DNA from 3 places in the Arthrobacter sp. SLBN-122 genome. Region 2 is predicted to be linked to each of the others. Evidence: riboswitches for the same ligand, from Rfam matches in the RefSeq annotation. Region 2 holds a riboswitch; each other region holds the start of a gene.

What was found. A riboswitch is a leader RNA that binds a small molecule or an ion and turns the genes downstream of it on or off. The one in region 2 is predicted to bind S-adenosylmethionine.
Region 1: it holds a riboswitch for S-adenosylmethionine, as region 2 does, so the genes downstream of both, FBY36_RS15805 (bifunctional o-acetylhomoserine/o-acetylserine sulfhydrylase) here and FBY36_RS07290 (DUF1737 domain-containing protein) in region 2, are expected to answer to the same signal.
Region 3: it holds a riboswitch for S-adenosylmethionine, as region 2 does, so the genes downstream of both, FBY36_RS01075 (aminotransferase class V-fold PLP-dependent enzyme) here and FBY36_RS07290 (DUF1737 domain-containing protein) in region 2, are expected to answer to the same signal.

Annotation. Positions count from the first base shown of each region.
Region 1 is NZ_VFMS01000001.1:3,441,092-3,448,213, forward strand. Features, by position in the region: gene FBY36_RS15790 (hypothetical protein) at 1-69, shown strand, start outside; gene FBY36_RS15795 (HNH endonuclease signature motif containing protein) at 170-1,852, opposite strand; gene FBY36_RS15800 (VOC family protein) at 2,049-2,687, opposite strand; SAM riboswitch class IV at 2,909-3,023, shown strand; gene FBY36_RS15805 (bifunctional o-acetylhomoserine/o-acetylserine sulfhydrylase) at 3,067-4,389, shown strand; SAM riboswitch class IV at 4,492-4,607, shown strand; gene metX (homoserine O-acetyltransferase MetX) at 4,620-5,735, shown strand; gene FBY36_RS15815 (MFS transporter) at 5,900-7,122, shown strand, end outside.
Region 2 is NZ_VFMS01000001.1:1,544,146-1,551,267, forward strand. Features, by position in the region: gene FBY36_RS07275 (TetR/AcrR family transcriptional regulator C-terminal domain-containing protein) at 1-209, opposite strand, end outside; gene FBY36_RS07280 (hypothetical protein) at 432-686, shown strand; gene opgC (OpgC domain-containing protein) at 819-3,284, opposite strand; SAM riboswitch class IV at 3,511-3,626, shown strand; gene FBY36_RS07290 (DUF1737 domain-containing protein) at 3,640-3,915, shown strand; gene FBY36_RS07295 (rhodanese-like domain-containing protein) at 3,912-4,322, shown strand; gene FBY36_RS07300 (O-succinylhomoserine sulfhydrylase) at 4,323-5,531, shown strand; gene FBY36_RS07305 (DUF1905 domain-containing protein) at 5,528-5,845, opposite strand; gene FBY36_RS07310 (hypothetical protein) at 5,917-6,207, opposite strand; gene FBY36_RS07315 (glutamate--cysteine ligase 2) at 6,312-7,122, opposite strand, start outside.
Region 3 is NZ_VFMS01000001.1:227,109-234,230, reverse strand. Features, by position in the region: gene FBY36_RS01095 (fluoride efflux transporter FluC) at 1-70, opposite strand, end outside; gene FBY36_RS01090 (fluoride efflux transporter FluC) at 67-468, opposite strand; gene FBY36_RS01085 (metal-dependent transcriptional regulator) at 476-1,189, opposite strand; gene FBY36_RS01080 (class I SAM-dependent methyltransferase) at 1,235-1,993, opposite strand; gene FBY36_RS01075 (aminotransferase class V-fold PLP-dependent enzyme) at 2,095-3,513, opposite strand; SAM riboswitch class IV at 3,552-3,665, opposite strand; gene hisN (histidinol-phosphatase) at 3,817-4,629, opposite strand; gene rsgA (ribosome small subunit-dependent GTPase A) at 4,674-5,789, opposite strand; gene aroA (3-phosphoshikimate 1-carboxyvinyltransferase) at 5,779-7,122, opposite strand, start outside.

The sequences.
Region 1 (7,122 bases), 1.9 Mb from region 2:
GCCAAGGTCTTCATCCTGGTGCGAACGGCTGAGGGGACGTTCGGCTGCGGCCTGCTTGGCGGTCCTTGATTTTTCAGGCACAGTCCTTGGCCAGGCCCCGCCGTTGCCGTTGCCGTTGCCACAGGACCTATCCCACGCAGGAGTATCAGCCAGCTTCGAATTCCAGCCCTCACATCAGCGACAGCACCAACTGCCAGTCCGCCTCCGGGTCGGGCGGCAACACAAAGGGCTTCGCATAAAAGTCGTCCCATAGCGGATCCGTCGGCGACAGTTCGTCCGGATCCAGCAGGTTGTCGCCGTCAGATTCCTCCACCTCGCACCCTGCCCACGCTGGCGCCGCTGGTGTACCCGTCGCCGGTGGTGCGGCGGGTGCAACCGTCGATTCATTCGGCGACAATATCCCTGGTGGCCAGTGGGGTGGTTCGGTGTCGTCGTGTTCAGGGTTGTAGTGGCGGCCGGTGGGTGAGGTCCAGCCCGGTGGCTCACGAGGGGTCGCCGCATCCGGTTTCCACTGGCTGTTGTGCTTGAGCCGGTGATGTTTTGGGCAGAGTTGTGCCAGGTTGCTGGTGCCGGTGGTGCCGCCGTGGTCCCAGGCGGTGAGGTGGTCGGTGTCGTTGTCCGGGGTGCGGTTGTTGCAGCCGGGGAAGGTGCATTTTCCGTCCCGCATCCGGATCCACTGTTTGACGGTTTCCGTGAGTCGGTAGCGGGTGCGGCCGATCTCCAAGGGGGCCCCGTCGCGAGGGTCGACCAGGACCCGGTAGAACGAGTCCGCCCCGTCCGCGACGAGCTTGCGTGCCAGGGAGGCCGGGATGGGGCCCAGGCCGTCCAGTTCTGCGGGTTCGTCGGTGCTGCCGAGGAGGGAGAACACCGGGACCATGACCAGGACGTCGGCCCGCGGAGTGGGGACCTGGGCTATCCCGGTGGTGCCTGCCGTGGGGGAACTGCTGTCTGTACCCGGCCCGCTTCCGGAGAAGGTGGCGGTGTCAGCGGTGGCGGTGTTTTCTGGACCGGGAAGCAGGCCTGTCCCGAGGAGCAGGGATGCTGCGATGTCGGGGCGGAGTTGGGTGAGGGTGCGGGGTTCGTTGGGGCCTTGGAGGCCGCGGGCGGTGGCGGTGGTGCGGTTCCAGATGGCGCAGGCGGTGTGCCCGGGGAGGCGGAGCGAGATCCAGGCCATGCCGTCGCGGTCCGGGCTGTATTCCATCCGCCGGTCCGCGACGCCCTTCGCGTGGCGCTTCTGCAGGCTTTCGGGGTGGTGGCGCTCCCGCCAGGCGCGGATCTTCGTCCGGAACCGGGACGGAACCAGCTTGCCGGGTGCGGCGCCGCGGGCCGGCTTGGGGGCAGCGGGGTCGAAGAAGTGGGCTACTAACGCGGCGGCGCCGTCCGGGGTGAGGCCTTCGGTTTCGTCGGCAACAATCCTGGCGTGCTGCCAGGACAGGGCCCCGGCGGCCAAAGCGTCCATCACCGGCGGCAGGGCACAGACACGGCGGGACTGCTCCACGAATGCCCCGGCAGCGCCGGAGCTGATGGTCAGGACACCCGCGATCTCCTCCACCGCTGACATCTCCGCGTAGGTGCGTTCACGCACGGGCGCGTCGGGGGCAAGCATTGCGTGCTGGATCTCAACGGCCTCGGCAACATCAACGGCCTTGACCGCGGCGAGCTGCGCCTCCAGCCGCTTCACCACCTCCAGCCGGGTCAGCCGGAGCTCATACCGCCGCTGCAAGACATCAACATCAGCCCCAACACCAACACCGGCAGCCAGGAACGTATCCTCAGCAGCCAGCGCATCCAGGGCGGCCACAGAGGCATGAACCCCCTCCAAGACCACCCCGCCACCGCTGCTGATTTCCATACGAACATCATCCATCGAGGCACTGACAATCAAAGGTCCGCAGGAATCCCGTTCGCGCCTGGCAGCCACGTTAAATGAATTCGGCCGCCATCGGGTAGTGACGCCGTTGTCACCACCTGATGGCGGCCGAAGCAGGTCCGGACAGTGGCCCGGAAAACCCAAATCCCGCGAGTGCCGGGAAAGAGGGATGAAGCGTTTAGATGGTGACTGCTCCGTTGGCGGTTTCGAACGTGACCGACAGGATTCCCGGCGTTCCGTGCGGGGCCACCCACTCAACCGCAACGTCCTCAAGCGGCTTCTCCACCGGCTCACCCAGCCACTCGGTCACGCGGGAGGCGGAACCGGCGATGGTCAGGCAGCTCATCTTGATGTTGCTGGCGTAGGCGTTGGACGGGTGCAGTGACGGGTCACCTTCCCACTTGAGCATGTACGGAACCTGGGGGTCGGCGATAAGGCCAAGGATGCCAATCTGCTTCCAGACCAGCTCCCGGCCGTCCGGGAACTTGCGGTTGCCGTTCACGGCAGCACGGCCAAGGCGTTCCTCAAAGGGGGCGAGGTCGTCCACTTCGACGCACCAGCCCATCCAGCCGCCGCCGGCTGCGGAACGGGCACGGACTGCCTGACCGAACGGTGCCTTGTCCGATGCCGGGTGGTCCAGGACCTCCACGACTTCCAGGTACTTGTGCCCGGCGAGCGGGATGATCATATTCCGGGTTCCGAACCGGGGGTGGACCCCGCCCTTCACTGCCTCAACGCCGAGGGCAGATGAAATACGTTCGGTAGTGGCCGCGAGGCCATCGGTTTCACAGGCGTAAGAGACGTGATCCATGCGCATGGCAACATCTTGGCACTTTGTGATCGGGCTCTCAGCTAAGGGTACCCTTACTGGAAACGCGGGCCGTGGAAAGTGCCGGGAATGGGGGGCAATCCGGACGACGGCGGCGTCCCCGGGCTGGGTGCCGCGCGCCAATCCGCCGTCAGTACGGGGGCATACCGGATGACCTTGTTCGTCACAATGCTGTCCACGGTGGCCGCCCGGTTCCTAGACTGGGCGCAGGTCATGAGCGCCAGCGCCAAGCCCCGGTTCGCTGGCCGGCAACCCTCCATCCGCGGTGGGGTGCCCCGGGTGAGGACCTGGCTGTCCGGCACCAGCCGGAAGCAAGCGCGGCCCGTACTGCTCCACGCATGCCGGGCCCATGTCAAAGGAGATTTGGATGTCCAACGGATGGTCCTTCGAAACCCGCCAGATCCATGCAGGCCAGGAAGTGGACAGTGCCACGGGAGCCCGTGCGCTGCCGATTTACCAGACCACGTCCTTCGTGTTCCCCAGTGCCGAAAGCGCAGCCAACCGCTTTGCCCTGGCTGAACTTGCACCCATCTACACCCGGATCGGCAACCCCACCCAGGACGCCGTCGAACAGCGGATCGCCAGCCTTGAGGGAGGCCTGGCCGCTTTGCTGCTGAGTTCCGGGCAGGCAGCGGAAACCTTCGCGGTCCTGAACATCGCGGAGGCCGGGGACCACATTGTGGCCAGCCCCAGCCTTTACGGCGGGACGTACAACCTGTTCGCCCACACCCTGAAGAAGTTCGGCATCTCGGTCACGTTCGTGGACGATCCCGACAACCTGGACCAGTGGCGCGCCGCCGTCCAGCCCAACACCAAGCTCTTCTTTGGCGAAGTGGTGTCCAATCCCCGCCAGGACGTCCTGGATATCGAAGGCATCTCCGGGGTGGCCCACCAGGCAGGCGTGCCGCTGATCGTGGACAACACCCTGTCCACCCCGTACCTGATCCGTCCGCTCGAGTGGGGCGCCGACATCGTGATCCATTCCGCCACTAAATACCTTGGCGGCCACGGCACGGCGATTGCCGGCGTCATTGTCGATTCCGGAAAATTCGACTTCAGCAAGGATCCTGAACGGTTCCCAGGCTTCAACACCCCTGACCCCACCTACAACGGCCTGGTCTACGCACGCGACCTCGGCGCCGATGGTGCGCTGGGAGCCAACCTGTCCTACATCCTCAAGGCCCGCGTCCAGCTGCTGCGCGATCTGGGCTCGGCCGTGTCCCCGTTCAACGCCTTCCTGATCTCCCAGGGCCTGGAGACGCTGAGCCTGCGGGTGGAGCGCCATGTCGCCAACGCCACGGAAGTGGCGCGCTGGCTGGAAGGAAGGGACGACGTCGAATCCGTCGCCTACGCGGGGCTGCCCTCCAGCCCCTGGTACGAACGTGGCCGCAAGTACGGGCCCAAGGGGACGGGCGCCGTCGTGGCTTTCAACCTGGCCGGCGGGGCGGAGGCGGGCAAGCGCTTCGTCGACGCCCTTGAACTGCACTCCCACGTTGCGAACATCGGCGACGTCCGCTCCCTGGTCATCCACCCGGCGTCGACCACCCACAGCCAGCTCTCGCCGGAGCAGCAGGCAGTGGCAGGGGTGACCCCGGGACTGGTCCGGCTGTCCGTAGGCCTGGAACACATCGATGACATCCTGGCCGACCTGGAAGCGGGCTTCCGCGCAGCCAAGGGCGCCCCGGCCTAAGACAACAGCCGGGGCTGCAGTGAGTGCCGCCGGCAAGCCGGGAAAGTCACAACCAGTCACACTCTTGGCTTGGAACGGGGGGTGTTTCGTACACTCGAACCAGGTCATGAGTGCCAGTGACAGCCCCGGCTTGCTGGCCGGCAACCCTCCATCCGCGGTGGGGTGCCCCGGGTGAGGACCTGGCCTGCCGGTCAAATGACGGCGGGCAAGCGCGTAGAAGAGGTCTTGCCATGACGGTTACCGTCGCCCGAACCACCATTCCCGAACACGGAATCGTCCGCTACGCCTCCATCGGGGGACTGGAACTTGAAGCCGGCGGCTACCTCCCGGACGTCACGCTGGCCTACGAAACCTGGGGCACGCTTAACGCGGACGGCAGCAATGCCGTCCTGATCGAGCATGCCCTGACCGGAAGCACCCACGTGACCCGTGGCGACACGGACGAAGAAGGCTGGTGGGAACAGCTGGCCGGTCCCGGCGCGCCCGTGGACACGGACAGGTTCTTCGTGGTGTCCATCAACATCGTGGGCGGCTGCTACGGGTCCACCGGTCCGTCGTCGCCCGCCCCGGACGGATCCCCCTGGGGCTCCCGTTTCCCGCTCGTCACCCTGCGGGACAGCACGGTGGCGGAGGCCCGGCTGGCAGACCAGTTGGGCATCAAGAGCTGGTTTGCCGTCCTGGGCGGCTCCATGGGCGGCGCCCGTTCCCTGGAATGGGCCGTGACCTACCCGGAGAGGGTGCAGCGCTGTGCCGTCATCGCCGTGGGGGCCGCAAGCACAGCCGAGCAGATCGCCTTCGCGCAGGCCCAGACGCTGGCCATCCGGCAGGATCCGAATTTCAACGGCGGCGACTACTACGGCGGTCCCAGCCCGGAAGACGGCCTGGCCCTTGCCCGGCGCATCGCCCACATCACGTACCGCTCCGCAGCCGAGCTGGAAGGCCGGTTCGGCCGGTCACCGCAGGCGACCGAGTCGCCCCTGAAGGGCGAGATCCTGGCCGCCCGGGGCCGCTACCAGGTGGAAAGCTACCTGGACCACCAGGGCAACAAGCTCGTGAAGCGCTTCGACGCGAACAGCTACATTGCCCTGACCGAAGCGTTGATGAGCCACGACATCTGCCGGGGCCGGGGGAGCCTCGCAGAGACGTTGGCCAGGTCAACTGCACGCTTCCTCGTAGCCGCCGTCGACTCCGACCGGCTCTATTTTCCGTCCCAATCCCATGAACTGGCCCAGGCCCTGCCCGGGGACGTGGACGTCCACGTCATCCAGGCCCCGATCGGGCACGACGGGTTCCTGACCGAAATCGGCCAGCTGGGCAGCCAGCTGAGGGGCACCTTCCTGGCCTGAGGCCCCGCATGTGCATTCCTGCAGATGCCTTCTGCACTAATCGGCGTTGAGGTTGCACCGCAGGCAGACCATACTCAATCAAATCCGGCGTTCGTGGTGTGCATCACATCCGGCCGCCATTGACTGGTCCCCGTGGTGTCGACGACGACGCCGAAGGAGTTCACATGAGTACGGAAAGCTCCGCCGCAAGGCGTACAGAGGAAACCGACGTCAAGGCCTCAGGCCTCAAGAAGGTAGTGACGGCCTCCATGGCCGGAACCGTGGTGGAGTGGTACGAGTTCTTCCTCTACGCATCCGCCGCCACGCTGGTGTTCGGAAAGGCCTTCTTCCCCAACGCCGGCACCGAACTGGACGGCATCATCGCAGCCTTCCTCACCTACGCAGTCGGCTTCGTGGCCCGCCCCATCGGCGGGATCGTCTTTGGCCACTTCGGCGACAAGTTCGGCCGGAAGCAGCTGCTGCAGCTGAGCATCATCCTGGTGGGCGTCTCCACCTTCCTCATGGGCTGCCTGCCCACCTTCCAGCAGATCGGCTACTGGGCCCCCACCCTGCTGGTGGTGCTCCGGTTTGCCCAGGGCTTTGCCGTTGGCGGGGAGTGGGGCGGTGCCGTCCTCCTCGTGGCAGAGCACAGCCCCAGCAAGTCCCGCGGATTCTGGGCCAGCTGGCCGCAATCTGCAGTGCCGCTGGGAAACCTGCTGGCCACGGCCGTGCTGTTCATCCTGTCCTCCACGCTGACCCAGGACGCCTTCCTGGGATGGGGCTGGCGCGTGGCGTTCTGGCTGTCCGCGGTGATCGTCCTGATCGGCTACTACATCCGGACCAAAGTCAACGACGCACCCATCTTCCTGGAGGCCCGCAAAGAGGTCGAGGCCGGCCACAAGGGCTACGGTGTCGCCGAAGTTTTCCGGCGCTACCCCCGCGGCGTGTTCACCGCCATGGGCCTGCGCTTCGCGGAAAACATCCTGTACTACCTGGTGGTCACCTTCTCCATCACCTACCTGAAGACCGTGGTGCAGGCCGACACCACCCGCATCCTGCTCCTGCTGCTCCTGGCCCACGCCGTGCACTTCGCGGTGGTGCCCATGGTCGGCAAGCTGTCGGACCGCTTTGGCCGTAAGCCCGTCTACATGGCCGGTGCCATCATGGGTGCCACCTGGGGCTTCTTCGCCTTCCCCATGATGGATACCAAGAACGATGCCATCATCCTTGCCGCCATCATGATCGGGCTGGTGTTCCACGCCTTCATGTACGCAGGTCAGCCTGCCATCATGGCGGAAATGTTCCCCACGCGGATGCGGTACTCCGGGGTGTCCCTGGGCTACCAGGTGACCTCGATCGTGGCCGGTTCGCTGGCTCCGATCATCGCCGCCTCGCTCCTGGGCACCTA
Region 2 (7,122 bases):
AGCTCCGAAACCCCGTCCAGGAGCGCAGCCCGGTTCTCGGCATAGCGGTAGAGGCTCATGGGGTCCCGGCCAAGCTCCTGCCCCAGGCGCCGCATGGTCAACGCGTCGAGCCCTTCTGCATCAACCAGCTCGAGGGCCTTGGCCAGCACGGTTTCCCTGCTCAACCTTGCCTTGACAGGTGTGCGGCCTGAAGCACGCGGGGCATCCATGGCATTGTCCTAGCTGTGGGGGTGGTGTCCCGAATAAATCGAGACGGTTGCATCACTTGTAGTCTACTAGTACAGTCTACAGCGTAGACAGGCGCTGACAACGCTGAGGCCCACTGCATTTCAGGGGGACTCAACCTATAAATCCGATGGCCACGTGCAGGACATTGGTTTTGCTGCTGTAGCCGAACGGCGGCGCCGAGCACTTAGCGAAGGGGAGCCATCATGGCACATTCGCAGTTCGATCTCTTTCTCAACGAAGCCACCTACCCCGACCACGCCTCAGGTTCCAGCCTGGACCGTGACCGCCTCTACGGGCTGTACACCAGCTGGTGCTTCATCAACCAGCAGTCGCCCGGCACCGAGGACAGCTTCTGGTCAGCCATGAAGCACCGGATTTCGCCCCGCCGCAACGGCCTTCGCATGAAGGGTCCTGCCGCTGCGGACTACATCCTTACCAGCTACCCCGGACTGGTCTGAGCCCTCCCGGTTTTAGCACAAGGCCACCGGACAACCAGTGGTACCTGATTAAATGCTGTGGCACACCGTGCCGCAGCATTTTTCATGCCCGCCCTGGCTGGCAACAGGGCGGCAGCCCGGGCTGGGCCGGCGCTAGGTAGGGATGATCCGGAACAGGAACCTGGTGCGGACCATCATCCAGAGCAGCGCCAGGACCACGGCGTAGGCGGCGGTGTTCAGGAAGATGCTTTGCTGCTGCAGCGCCGGAATATTGGCCACGACGGCGATCAGCACCACGTGCATGATGAACACGTAAAGCGTGGCCCGGCCCAGCGGAACCAGGAACCAGCCCAGGAGCCGCTCCACCGGTTTCCAGTAGGCGCTGAGGAACGCGTAGGACGCCACCACCAGGACCAGGACGTTGAGCAGGCGGCCCGGGGCCAGGTATGTGCGGGAGAAGAAGGCGTCGTACATGGCCCGGTAGGAGGCGTCCGGCAGGAGCGCCAGGCGGACATCGTAGCTGTTGGCCAGGTACGGGTTGCCCCAGGACAGGAAGGCCAGTGCGAACGCGGCCGCGGTGCAGGCCACCACTATCACGGCGTGCGTGGACAGCCACGCCGTGATGCGGCGCCGGTGGTAACCCGCAACCAGCCCGAGCACGAACAGCACCTGCCACACCAGCAGCGGGAAGGAGTCCTCGAACTGCGAGGGCAGGATCCGCAACCTTGTCACAGCCCCCGCCGCATATACGCCGAGCGTCGCAACCAGCACCCAAATGGCCTTGCCGCGGTTCAGCGCCGCGAGGATCAGCGGGCTGGCCAGCAAAAGCACCACATAGAGCCCCATGACATTGAACTGCCAGGGCCCGAACTGCAGCAGCACGATGGCCGGGAGCACTTGGGGCGGGACGGGGAACTGGAACAGCGATGACATGCCGGCGTACAGGTCGTAGGTCCGGCCGGATCCGGTATGCCCGGCTCCACCGGTTCCCTGGTCAACGAATGTGGTCAGGGCCTCGGTATGGAAGAACGGGAGCAGGGACAGGAGGAAGACGCCGATCAGAACAGCCAGTGCCGTCAGGTAGAGCTTGCCGGCGCGGCGCGTGGTGAGGTCCACTACCCGTCCGAAGTCCTCCTTGGCCCTGGGCCCGTACACCATGCCCACCACCAGGCCGGAGAACAGGACAAACAGTTCGGCGCCGGACACAAAGCCCACGGCCTCCTGGGTGACCAGCTGGAACAGCGAGGCCATGCCCAGGTGGTTCACCACCACGAAGACGATGGCCACTCCGCGCAGCAGATCCACGCGCGAATCCCGGGTGGAGGGATCCCGGTAGCTCCAGGCCGTGGCAGCGTTGATCCGGCGGGGAACCTGCCACAGGGCCGCCAGGAGGATCACCATGGCGGCAGCGACAGACCAGGCGGCGGCCCCCGGGAGTGTGTTGGCCCTGACGTACGTGCTTCCTGAGGCCACGTCGGAGACGGGACCGGTGGCGATTGGTGCTGCCTTCAGTCTCTCCAGGGCCGCTTTGGCGATCTCCGGCTGGCCGGTGAGCAGCCAACTGATGCTTGCCACGCCGGTATCCCTGGTGCTGGTGCGCTCGTCCCAGACCACGGCGGCAGTCCCGGCAAAACCGGAGGAGGTGGCAGTTGTTACCACCTGGTCCCACCAACCGGCTTTGATCTCCGCCTCGGACGGCCCGCCCGAGGCCGGGCTGTAGAAAGCCGCGGTCTGGAGCAGGAAGGGCTTCCTGTGCCCCTCCGAGTAGGTGCCGTAGAAGTTTTCGTTGCCGGAATCCGTCAGCATCTCCTGGAGTTCGCCGGCCCGGGGCAGGGTGTTGGCGGCGGCACCTCCGGCGGTGTCATCGTGATAAGCAGCCAGCCCCACCCAGTCCACGGCGTCATCGCCCGGGTAGTACGGCGCGTAGGCGCTGTCGCTTCCGTCCCAGGCCCCGTCACTGTTCGTGTCCAGGAGGGAAAAGCCTTCACTTCCCGGCTGCGGCGCATCGCGGTTGCGGTCGAAGGGGTAGTCCTTGCCCAGGTAGGGCGCCCACACCATGGCGGCCGGGCCGCCGTCGTACTGCCTGAACGCTGCCGCAACCGCCTGGAAGGCCTCACGGTAGGCGGCAGGTTGCTGGCCCCAGGACACCCAGCTTGAGTTCATGTCCGGGGCAAACCGGATCAGCAGCTGCCCCTTGAAGCCGGCGGCGAGGCCGCGCACCTGCTTGGCGAACGCTTCCGCCTCCGGAGCGCCGAGCTGGTCCAGCGGCACCGATGGCTTTACCGTGAGCAGGGCGTGGGTGCCTTCGGCTCCGGCCTGCTGAAGGAAGCCATCGATGTCATTCCGTTCCGAATCGCGGTACGGAATGGTGATGTCATGGCCGAAGACGGCCGGGCGGGCGCCCAGCCTGCCGCTGAAGCCTGCGGCGGTGTCCTCGCCCCATTCGAGCACGGCACCAAGCCAGGGCTTTCCCTTCTCCGGAGCAGCCTCCGCCGCATGCGACGGAGCAGCGGCCAGCAGGACCATGAGCCCAATGAGGGCCGCAGCCAGAAACGCGCAGATCGGGTGCCGATGGTTCCGGCGGGTTGCGGCGTGGTGGTGCGATGTGACTGCACGCATGGTGAGAAGTCCCCCGGTACTCATTGCCCTGATGACGCCGGCGGCGCCCCGGTAAGAACTTTATCGGCCCGGCGGCTGCTGACAGCGCGCGGCAGGCCGCCCACCTGCGGTGATGTCCGGCGTCGGACCGTCCCCGGGCGCTGCAACTTCCCTCGCCGCAGCTCAATTACGGAACATGACGACGGCGGCCGTGCGGCCCGGCGCGGCAGGTGTTACGTTTTTGGGGAGTAATGAGTACCGGTGTGAAGCCCTGACTGGCCGGTCGGCAACCCTCCCTTTCGCGGCGGGGTGCCTCAGGTGAATACTCGGCATATCGACCGATTCGAGCTGCAAGCGTGAAAGAAGGAGATCCGTCGTGTCCGACGCACCCGCCCCTGACGAAAAATTGTCCTACCGCCTGATCACAGGGCCGGACGACCGCTCATTCTGCGAACGGATCTCGGCTGCGCTGGCTGACGGTTACGTCCTGCACGGCAGCCCGGCAGCCACCTTCAACGGCAGCAGTGTCATCGTGGCGCAGGCAGTGGTCCTTCCGGCAGCCATCGCCTCCGCCGACGCAGCGGTGGCCACCGCAGTGGATCAGCTGGACGCAGAATTTGAGGGCGAGTTCGACGGCGAGGGCCACGCATGAGCTACGCGGGAGATCTCACGCCCCAGGAAGCATGGGCAAAGCTGGAGCAGGGAGCCATCCTGGTGGACGTCCGCACCGAGGGCGAATGGGCCCACATCGGCATCCCGGACACCAAGGCCACGGACAACGATCCCCTCTTCATCCAGTGGACCTTCCCCGGCGGCATCCCCAACCCGGACTTCGTGAAGGACCTCAAGGAGCAGGCGCCGGAGGACCCCTCCGCTGAACTGGTGTTCCTGTGCCGGTCCGGCGCCCGTTCGGTTGCCGCTGCCACCGCCGCCACGCAGGCCGGCTTCACCTCCTACAACGTGCTGGAGGGCTTTGAAGGCGAGCCGGACCGCTACGGTGAGCGCACCGTCAACGGCTGGAAGAACCGCGGCCTGCCCACCAACCTCGGAAAGAACTAAGTGAGCTTCAATCAAGACGCCCCGGGATGGAGCCCTGACACCCAGGCTGTCCGCGGCGGGCTGGACCGCACCAACTTCCAGGAAACGTCCGAGGCCATCTTCCTGAACTCCGGCTTCGTCTACGAATCCGCTGCAGCAGCTGAACGGGCCTTCACCGGCGAAGACGAGCGCTTTGTCTACTCCCGCTACGGCAACCCGTCCGTGGCTACTTTCCAGGAGCGGCTCAGGCTGCTGGAAGGGACCGAAGCGTGCTTTGCGACGGCGTCGGGCATGTCCGCAGTGTTCACCGCCCTGGGTGCCCTGCTGGCTGCCGGGGACCGGGTGGTGGCCGCCCGTTCGCTCTTCGGGTCCTGCTTTGTGATCCTGAACGAGATCCTCCCGCGGTGGGGCGTGGAGACCGTCTTCGTGGATGGTCCGGACCTGGACCAGTGGCGCGAGGCCCTCTCCCAGCCCACTACCGCCGTCTTCTTCGAATCCCCGTCCAACCCCATGCAGGAGATCGTGGACATCGCCGCGGTCAGCGAGCTTGCGCACGCCGCCGGGGCCACCGTGGTGGCGGACAACGTCTTTGCCACTCCCCTGCTGCAGCGCTGCGGCGACCTGGGCGCGGACGTGATCGTCTACTCGGGAACCAAGCACATCGACGGCCAGGGCAGGGTGATGGGCGGCGCCATCCTGGGCACCAAGGAGTTCATCGACGGCCCGGTGAAGCAGCTGATGCGCCACACCGGGCCGGCACTCTCTGCGTTCAACGCCTGGGTCCTCACCAAGGGCCTGGAGACCATGAGCCTGCGGGTAAGCCATTCCTCTGCCACCGCCCTGCGGCTCGCGGAGTGGCTGGAGGAACAGCCCGCCGTGAGCTGGGTGAAGTATCCGCTGCTCAAATCCCACCCTCAGTATGAGCTGGCCGCAAGGCAGATGAGCGCCGGCGGTACCGTCCTCACCCTTGAGCTCGCCTCCACCGGCGGACGCTCCGGCAAGGAAGCGGCCTTCGCCCTGCTGGACGGGCTGCGGATCATCGACATCTCCAACAACCTCGGCGATTCCAAGTCCCTGATCACGCACCCCGCCACCACCACCCACCGCGCCATGGGGCCGGAGGGACGTGCCGCCATTGGCCTCACTGACGGTGTGGTCCGGCTTTCCGTGGGCCTTGAGGATGTTGACGACCTGATCGGCGACCTGGAACAGGCCCTGAAACAGATCTAGCCGGGCGGGGAATGGTCCGTCCGGACTTCCAGCTGGACCTGCACGCTGTCACCGTCCTTGAGGTGCGCCTTGTCCCTGACTTCCTTCTTGACGGGCAGCAGGTACGACGCGCTTTTGCTGTCGCGGAACAGCGACGTCTGCCACGCATGGCCGTCCACCTTGGCCTGGACTTTGACGGAGCCGAACGCCTTGCTTGCCCCTGCCGTTAGAGCGCGGACGTCATCCGCCACCTCTGCCGGCAGGGTCACGAAGTGCCAGCCGGCTTCGCCCGGGTACAGCCACAGTTCGGCATTAAAGGAATACGACGGCGTCACGCGCCGAGTATGGCACGCCACCCCCGCAGGTGCCACAGATTTCGCCGGTGTGGCTATGAGCCCGCTGGAACCTAAAGTGTGGGCTTCGTCGTCTGCTGCTCTGAAGGAAGTGAAACCAAGGCGAGATAACGCATTACCAGGGCCGCTGAAATCAGCGCTGCCGAGAACGGCAGGCAACCCTGGGCTGCCAGAACATAGATTTGCGTCAAGGCGAAGAAAAAGCCGTTGGAACCGTTCAACGTATAGGTTCCGATCGTCTGCATAAACGTATTTGAGAACAACAGGATCAACAGGCCCACCGCACCCAGGATGATTCCCGCCCACAAGGTGCGCCGATACAACATCGACTTCGCGTTTTCCACCAATTCAATCCCCCAATTACAAGAGCAGCCCATGCCACCGATAACCCACCTAAGCACGGGCTGCAACGCTCGACAAGGCTCGGGGAAATCGGGCCGGCTGTCCCTCAAGACTGGCGGACGCGCAGCAATTCGGGCGTGGCCTCCACATCTGCAAGATCCAGGGCATCGCGCATTGTGACGTGGACGGCCTGCCTGACCACCGCGCCGAAGCCCATGTCCTCCGGGGGCGGGCCTGCCAGGGCCTTTTCCCGGGCGCGCCGCTGCTCAGCGGCTCCTGTTCCGCGGGCGATGACATCCTCCACGCCCTGCCGGGCCAGGGCCAGCTCGCCCTGTTCAGCCAGGACGGGAGCCAGGTAGTCCACCAGTGAGCGCACCACGTCCGCGGCCGGCGCGGGTCGGAAATTGCCGAAATCCAGGAGTTCACCACTGAGGCCGGCGCTGCTGGCCTGCCAGGAGGCCATCCGTAAAAGGACAGTCGGAACCGGCGCGGGGTCCACGCCGTCCCGCCATTCCCTGCTGGCGGATTCCACCAGCGCCCGGACCAGCACGGCAATGAGCGCGGCGTCCTCGGCACGAAGGCACACGTCCGCCACGCGGACCTCCACCGTGGGGTGGTTGCGGGAAAGCCGGGCATCGAAATACAGCATGCCCTCATCGAGCATGACGCCGCTCTCCAGCAGCCGGGTGACAACCCGCCGGTAGGCAGCGTAGGTGCCATAAATACCGGCAGGTCCTGCGGTGGGCCACCGGTTCCAGGCCTGCGTGCGGTAGCTTTCGAAGCCGGTGGGAACGCCGTTCCAGAAGGGCGAATTGGCGCTTAGGGCCGTCAGCACTGCCAGCTTGTCCCGGATCCGGTCCAGGACCGCCACGCCCTCTTCGGGCGATTCGATAAAGGTGTGCACGTGGAAGCCGCAG
Region 3 (7,122 bases), 1.3 Mb from region 2:
AGCTGTCGATTGCGAACCGCAGGAGTGCGCCAGCCACGCCAAAGACTCCCACCAGGGCTGCCGTGATCATTGCAGTCCGAGGTTCCGGGCTATCAGCCTTCCGGAACGCCAACCCAGGCCGGCGGCCGCCAGACCGAGCCCCAGTGACAATCCCAGATACAGGATCCATACCGGGTGTGCACCTGCGCGGGCCAACTGGTCCGAGGCGAAAACCACCGCTGAAAACGTGGTGAAGGAGCCCAGCAGGCCCGGCCCTATCCCGGCCCGCAGCCAGAACGCCGTATGCGGGCGTGCCATCCAGATGGTGGTCAGCGCCGCGAGGGCGAAACTGCCGCTGATGTTGATGGCCAGCGTGGCCCACGGGACCGAGCCGGGCACGTCCGGAAACGCCAGCCCCAGCCCGTAGCGCAGCTCACTGCCGGCCAGCCCGCCGACGGCCACAGCCAGCCAGGCGCGCCCGGTGGGCATCGCCACGTCAGGGACCGTCCAGGGTGCAGCCGGCGTGCGGGGCGTCGCTGGAGACCCACAGCGCGGAGGCGATCTCGTCAGCGAGGTCGAACTCGCGGACGCCGCCCGAAGCGCCGATCCGCACCACCAGGGCGCCGCCGAAGGGCCGGCGGCCCACCACCTCGACATCGGCGTCGAGGTCGATGTCCTGGCCGGCAAGGTAACGCAGCAGCTCCGGGTTGTCGTCGCTGATCCTGGTAATCCTGCCGGCATGGCCCTGGTCCAGTTCGGCGAGGAGGTGCGCGCGCGGCATCAGCACATTCCCGTCGGCGGTGGGGATGGGATCGCCGTGCGGGTCACGCTTTGGATTGCCGAGCTTTGCGGCCACCCGTTCGATGAACGTGTCCGACACTGCGTGTTCGAGTTGTTCTGCCTCATCATGGACTTCGTCCCAGCTGTATCCGAGCCGCTGGACAAGGTAGGTCTCGATCAACCGGTGGCGCCGGACCATGGCCAGGGCCAGCCGCAGGCCGTCCTCGGTGAGCGTGACGGCGCTGTAGGGTTTGTGGTCCACCAGGCCCTGGTCCTTGAGCTTGCGGACCATCTCGGACACCGAGGAATTGGCCACCCCCAGCCGCTGCGCAAGCTGGGTGGACGTGATGGGCTTGTCCTGCCATTCCGTGAACGAATAAATGACCTTGACGTAGTCCTCGATCGAGGAGGAGGGCGCGCTGGTCTTCACACGGTCAAGCCTACCGGCTCGGCGTGCGCCGCATGGGATGCGAGGTCATGCCTTGGCCGCCCGCCAGGCCAGAGCGAGGTAGGGGAGCTCGATTTCCTGGTCAGGGGTGTAGCCGAGGTGTTTGTGCAGGTACCAGTCCAGGTTGGCCAGGACCTTGGCGCGCGTTGCCTCGCCGGCCCGGAGGTAGTAGCTGCGGGACTTGGTCAGTTCCATGAGGTCCGTGGTGGTCATCGTGTCCTGCCAGTGGGTGACGTGCCCTTCGAGGCCCTGGAATTCGGGCCCGACGACGGGTTTGTGGCCCGGCCGGTAGACGTCGCCTGCGTGCATGATCCGGGAGAGCCGGTGCACCCAGGGAACAGAGGTGTCCAGCTGGTTCCAGACCAGGGCCAGGGTCCCGTGCGGCCGCAGGACGCGGGCCAGCTCGGTGCTTGCCGCGAGGGCGTCACACCAGTGCCACGCCTGGGCAACGGTGACGACGTCGAAGTGGGCGTCGGGCAGGCCTGTCGCCTCGGCAGTCCCCGGCACGGCCGTGGCGGCCCGGTAGTGTTCCGTGAGCTGGGCGAGCATGTCCGCGGAGGGGTCCACGGCCGTGACGTGAAGTCCCATGTCCAGCAGCAAAGCAGTGAACTTTCCGGTTCCGGCGCCTACGTCGAGGGCATCGTGGGCATCGGCGGGCACCAACCACCGGGCCACCACTTCCGGGTAGCCGGGCCGGACGCGCTGGTAGTGCCTGCCGCCGTCCTGGAAGCTCTGCCCCAGTTCCCTGCGCCGCCCGTGATCAAGCTTGGGGCCACCCCGAACCACGCGTGGCCTCCTTCACCTGGCATCCTGCGGTACCTTTCGAATTTACCGCATCCTCCCGGCCGCCGGATCGATCGCCTAGGCGGCAGGGGTTGGGTGGGGTGTCAGTCGTCGATGCAGGGCGCGGCGCCGGCGGTGCCCGGGGTGTTGGGTGCCCAGTGCGGGTAGGTGCGGGTGTCATTGGCGGGCACCCAGCGGCCGGCGTCCACCACGTAATCCCAGCCCAGACCGTTGCTCCGCAGGGCGCGGATGCCGGCGAGCAGGCGTTCGGCGTCCTCCAGGCGTGAACCGACACCGAAGCTGGCGCGGAGGGAACCGGACGGCAGGCCCAGGCGCTTGAGCAGGGGATGGGCGCAGAATCGGCCGTCCCGCAGTCCCACCCCATGCTCTGCCGAGAGGTAGGCCGCCACCAGTCCGGCGTCGTAGCCCTCAACGGAGAAGTTGACCACGCCGATGGTGTCCGTTTCGGGGTTGGTGTCCTTGAAGATCTGGTGGACGGTGACACCGTCGATCCCCAGCAGGCCCTCCACCAGGAAGGAACGGATGGCGGACTCGTGGGCATGCCAGCGTTCCTGGTCCAAGCCTGCAATCACCTGGGTGGCGCGGGCCAGTGTGGCGGCTCCCAGGACGTTGGGTGAGCCCCCCTCATGGCGCGCCGGCCCGGTGGCCCAGCTGACGCCGTCGAGCCTGGCTTCCTTGACCGCGCCGCCGCCCGCGAGGTGCGGGACGCCGGCGTCCAGCCAGTCCGGGCGTCCCACCAGGACGCCGGCGCCGAAGGGCGCGTACAGCTTGTGGCCGGAGAAGGCGAGGTAGTCGACATCGTCCGCGCTGATGTCCACGCGGCGGTGGGGAGCGAGCTGGGCGGCGTCCACCACGATCCGTGCGCCGTGGTCATGGGCCAGCGCGGCCAGGGCCCGGATGGGCAGGATTTCGCCGGTGACGTTGGAGGCGCCGGTGACCGCGAGCAGGCTGACGCCGCCCTGTGCAAGTTCGGCCCGAAGGGCCTCCAGGGTGCCGGTGATGGTGTCGGCGGCGATGATGCTGCGGTGCGGGACGCCCTGCCACGGCAGGAGGTTCGCGTGGTGTTCGATGTCCAGGTAGAGCACTTCGCCGTCGTGCCGGCCATTGGTTACCGGCAGGCAACCGGCCAGCAGGTTCAGCGAATCTGTGGTGTTGCGCGTGAAAATGACCGAATCGTCCGCCCGGCCGCCGACGAAATCCCTGACGATGCTGCGGGCGTTCTCATACACGGAGGTGCTGATCTGGGATGCGTATCCTGCCCCGCGGTGGACGCTCGCGTAGTAGGGGAGGATCTCGTTCAGGTAGGCCGACACCACGGACAACGCCGGGGCTGAGGCGCCGTAATCGAGGTTGGCGTACCGGACGTGTCCGCCTGAAATCAGGGGCGCCTGGATTTCGGCGCCGGTGACGGCAGCGAGCGGCCGGCCGGCTGCGGCGTGGCGTCCGTCGGGGACGTTGGCTTCGGCAATGACGGGCTGGGGGGAGACGGTGGCAGTTGTCACAGAGACCTCACTTGATGACAGGACTCCGCCATTGGGGGAATCCGCGCTTGCCGCATCCGCTCCGGACCGGCCTGGTCGTCACCCGGGGCACCCCACCGCGAATGGAGGGTTGCCGGCCAGCAAACCGGGGTTTTGCGCTGGCACTCGTGACCTGCCTAAAAGCGTAGGACATGGGGCGGCCAGGATTGAAGCCGCGGCAATTGTTAAGGCATTTGTTACGTGCAGCCGAAAAACGACGCCGGGCACCTCCCCAAGAAGGTGTCCGGCGTCGCATTATTCGCTTTTTTGCGGAAAGGGCGTCAGTTACAGCAGATCGTCCAGGTACGGGTTCAGGCGGTGCAGGACCTCCGAGTGCAGGATTGAGTTCGTGGCCAGGGCGTTTCCGCCGAACGGGCCGTCCTCGCCTTCCAGGGACGTGAACCGGCCGCCGGCCTCTACCACGATCGGCACCAGGGCGGCCATGTCATAGAGGTTCAGCTCCGGTTCGCAGGCGATGTCCACCGAGCCTTCGGCCACCATGCAGTACGACCAAAAATCGCCGTAGGCCCGGGTCCGCCAGACATCCTCGGTCAGGCCAAGGAATTCGTCAAGGTTTCCGCGTTCCTTCCAGCCGCCCAGGCTGGAGTACGAGAGAGAGGCGTCGGAAAGCTTTGACACGTCGGAGACGCGGAGCCGGGTGGCGGCGGCAAGGGATCTGCCCATGTACGCGCCCATGCCTTTCGCCGCCCACCAGCGCTTACCAAGGGCCGGGGCACTGACTACACCCACCACCGGCTCGCCCTCATCCACGAGGGCGATCAGCGTGGCCCACACCGGAACGCCGCGGACAAAGTTCTTGGTCCCGTCAATGGGATCGATGATCCAGCGCCGCGAACCGTGGCCGGTGCTCCCGAACTCCTCGCCCAGGACGGCGTCGCGGGGGCGGGAACGGGAGAGCTGGCCGCGGATGGCTTCCTCGGCGGCCTTGTCCGCGTCGGTGACCGGCGTCAGGTCCGGCTTGGTCTCAACGTGGAGGTCCAGGGCCTTGAAGCGGCTCATCGTCTGGTCATCCACGGAGTCGGCCAGGACATGGGCCAGGCGCAGGTCATCGTTGTAGCTCGAAGCGGGTTGGATCATGGTTCCAAACTACCGTCTGCAAACGGTTCTGCCGGGAGAACGCGTCAGTTGACGCTGCCGAGCTCCTTGGTTTCCTGTGCTTCCATCCGTGGATCCGCACCCAGCAGCCGCCGCAGGGACGCCAGCCGGGCAGCCCCGGTGGGGCCTGCGTGTCCGCCCGCCACCCAGTCGTCAAGGCCGCAGTCCACCGCGGCTGCCGTGTGCTTGCAGCCGCGTTCGCAGTTTTCGATGCCGGGGGAGAGGTCCGGGAAGGAACGCAGGATCCGGTCCGGGTCCACGTGCGCCAGGCCGAAGGAGCGGATGCCGGGGGTGTCGATGATCCAGCTGCCGGGCGGCGCATCCGCCAGCCGCAAGGCAAGGGCAGACGACGACGTGTGGCGGCCGCGTCCGGTCACGGCGTTCACTCCGCCGGTGGCCCGCTCCGCGCCGGTCAGCGCGTTCACCATGGTGGACTTTCCGACTCCTGAGTGCCCGAGCATCACGGTGACCTTGCCGTCCAGGTGGTCACGGAGGGCAGCCACCGCCGCGCTGTCCAGCCGCGCCGAGAGGCCGTCATCGGACCGGGCGTCGATGCCCGATGCCTGCGCATCGGCCGTCCGGCTGATGATGACCGGGAAGTCCAGATGGGTGTAGTTGGAAAGGAGTTCCGCAGGGTCTTTGACGTCGGCCTTGGTGACCAGCAGGATGGGCTCGATCCCTGCGTCGTAGGCGGCCACCAGTGCGCGGTCTATGAATCCCGTGCGGGGCTCCGGGTTGGCCGCGGCCACCACGATCACCAGTTGGTCCGCGTTGGCCACCACCGCCCGTTCAATGGGGTCGGTGTCGTCGGCGCTGCGGCGCAGGAGGGTGTGGCGGTCCTGGATCTTCACCAGCCGGGCCAGCGTGTCCGGTGCTCCGGACACGTCCCCCACCAGTGACACGAAATCGCCGGCAACCACTGGCGAGCGGCGCAGTTCCCGGGCGCGCGCGGCAATGACAACGCGCTCGTTCTCCGAGTCCTCGTCCACCACTGCGGTGTACCGGCCCCGGTCCACCGTGATGATGCGTCCGGTCACGGCGTCGTCATGGCTGGGGCGGTCCTTGGTGCGTGGCCGGGAACCCTTCTTGCTGGGACGGATGCGGACGTCCGATTCGTCCCAGGAACCAGTGCTACGCGCCACTGACGCGCCCTTCCGGTCCGGCTGCGGACCCCGCTTCCTGGGCCAGCATGCCGGCCCACAGCTGTGGGAAGTCCGGCATGGTCTTGGCGGTGGTGCCGATGTCCTCCACCTGGACGCCCTCCACCGCGAGTCCCAGGATGGCACCCGCCGTGGCCATTCGATGGTCCGCGTAGCTGTGCACGACGCCGGCATGCAGCGGGGCGGGCCGGATCACCAGGCCGTCGCTGGTTTCCTCGGCGTCGCCGCCGAGCCGGTTGATCTCCGCCACCAGGGCCGCGAGCCGGTCCGTCTCATGCCCCCGCAGGTGGGCGATCCCGCTGAGCCGGGAAGGTCCGGAGGCCAGGGCGCACAGGGCTGCCACCGTCGGAGCCAATTCACTGGTGTCAGCGAAGTCACCGCCCTTGATCTCCGGGCCGCCGGTGACTGTCAGGACGCCGTCAGCCAGGGTCACCGTGGCGCCCATGCTGGCCAGGATTCCGCGCCAAAGGTCTCCCACCTGCTGGGTTTCCGCCGGCCAGTTGGGAATCCGGACTGTCCCCTGCGAGGCAAGGGCCGCCGCAAGGAAGGGCCCGGCGTTGGACAGGTCCTGTTCGATCCGCTGGTCGAAGGCGCGGATGGGACCCGGCGCCACAACCCAGTGGTTGGGGACGGAATCGTCCACTGACACGCCGGCGCCGCGCAGGACGGCCACCGTCATGTTGATGTGGTCCAGGCTGGGCACCGGCTTGCCCACGTGTTCCAAGTGCAGGCCCTCGTCGAACCGCGCCCCCACCAGGAGGAGGGCGGAGACGAACTGCGACGAGGCACTGGCGTCGATCACCAGGTGGCCGCCGCGGACTGCGCCGCTGCCGTCCACCGTGAAGGGGAGCGACGACGGCACGCTGCCGTCTTCGGCGGATACGGCCACGCCCAGGGCCTTGAGGGCCTCGATGATGGTTCCCATGGGCCGCTTCCGGGCGTGGGGGTCGCCGTCGAATACGCTGGCTCCCTTGCGGAGCGCCGCCAGCGGCGGGACGAACCGCATGACAGTGCCGGCGAGTCCGCAGTCGATCCTGGCCAGGGAGGCGGGCGCTGCCGCCGGCAGCGGCACCACCTCCAGGTCAGGCCCAAAATCGCCGTCCCCGGGCACTTCGGTGATGACGGCACCGAGTTGCCGGAGTGCGTCGACCATGAGCGCCGAGTCCCTCGAGTGCAGGGGCGCGCGCAGCCGGGACGGGCCGTCAGCGAGGGCCGCCAGGACCAGGTACCTGTTGGTCAGGGATTTGGATCCGGGCACCGTTACGGTGGCGTCAACGGGCCGGTATGCGAAAGGCGCGGCCCAATGGGGGACAGG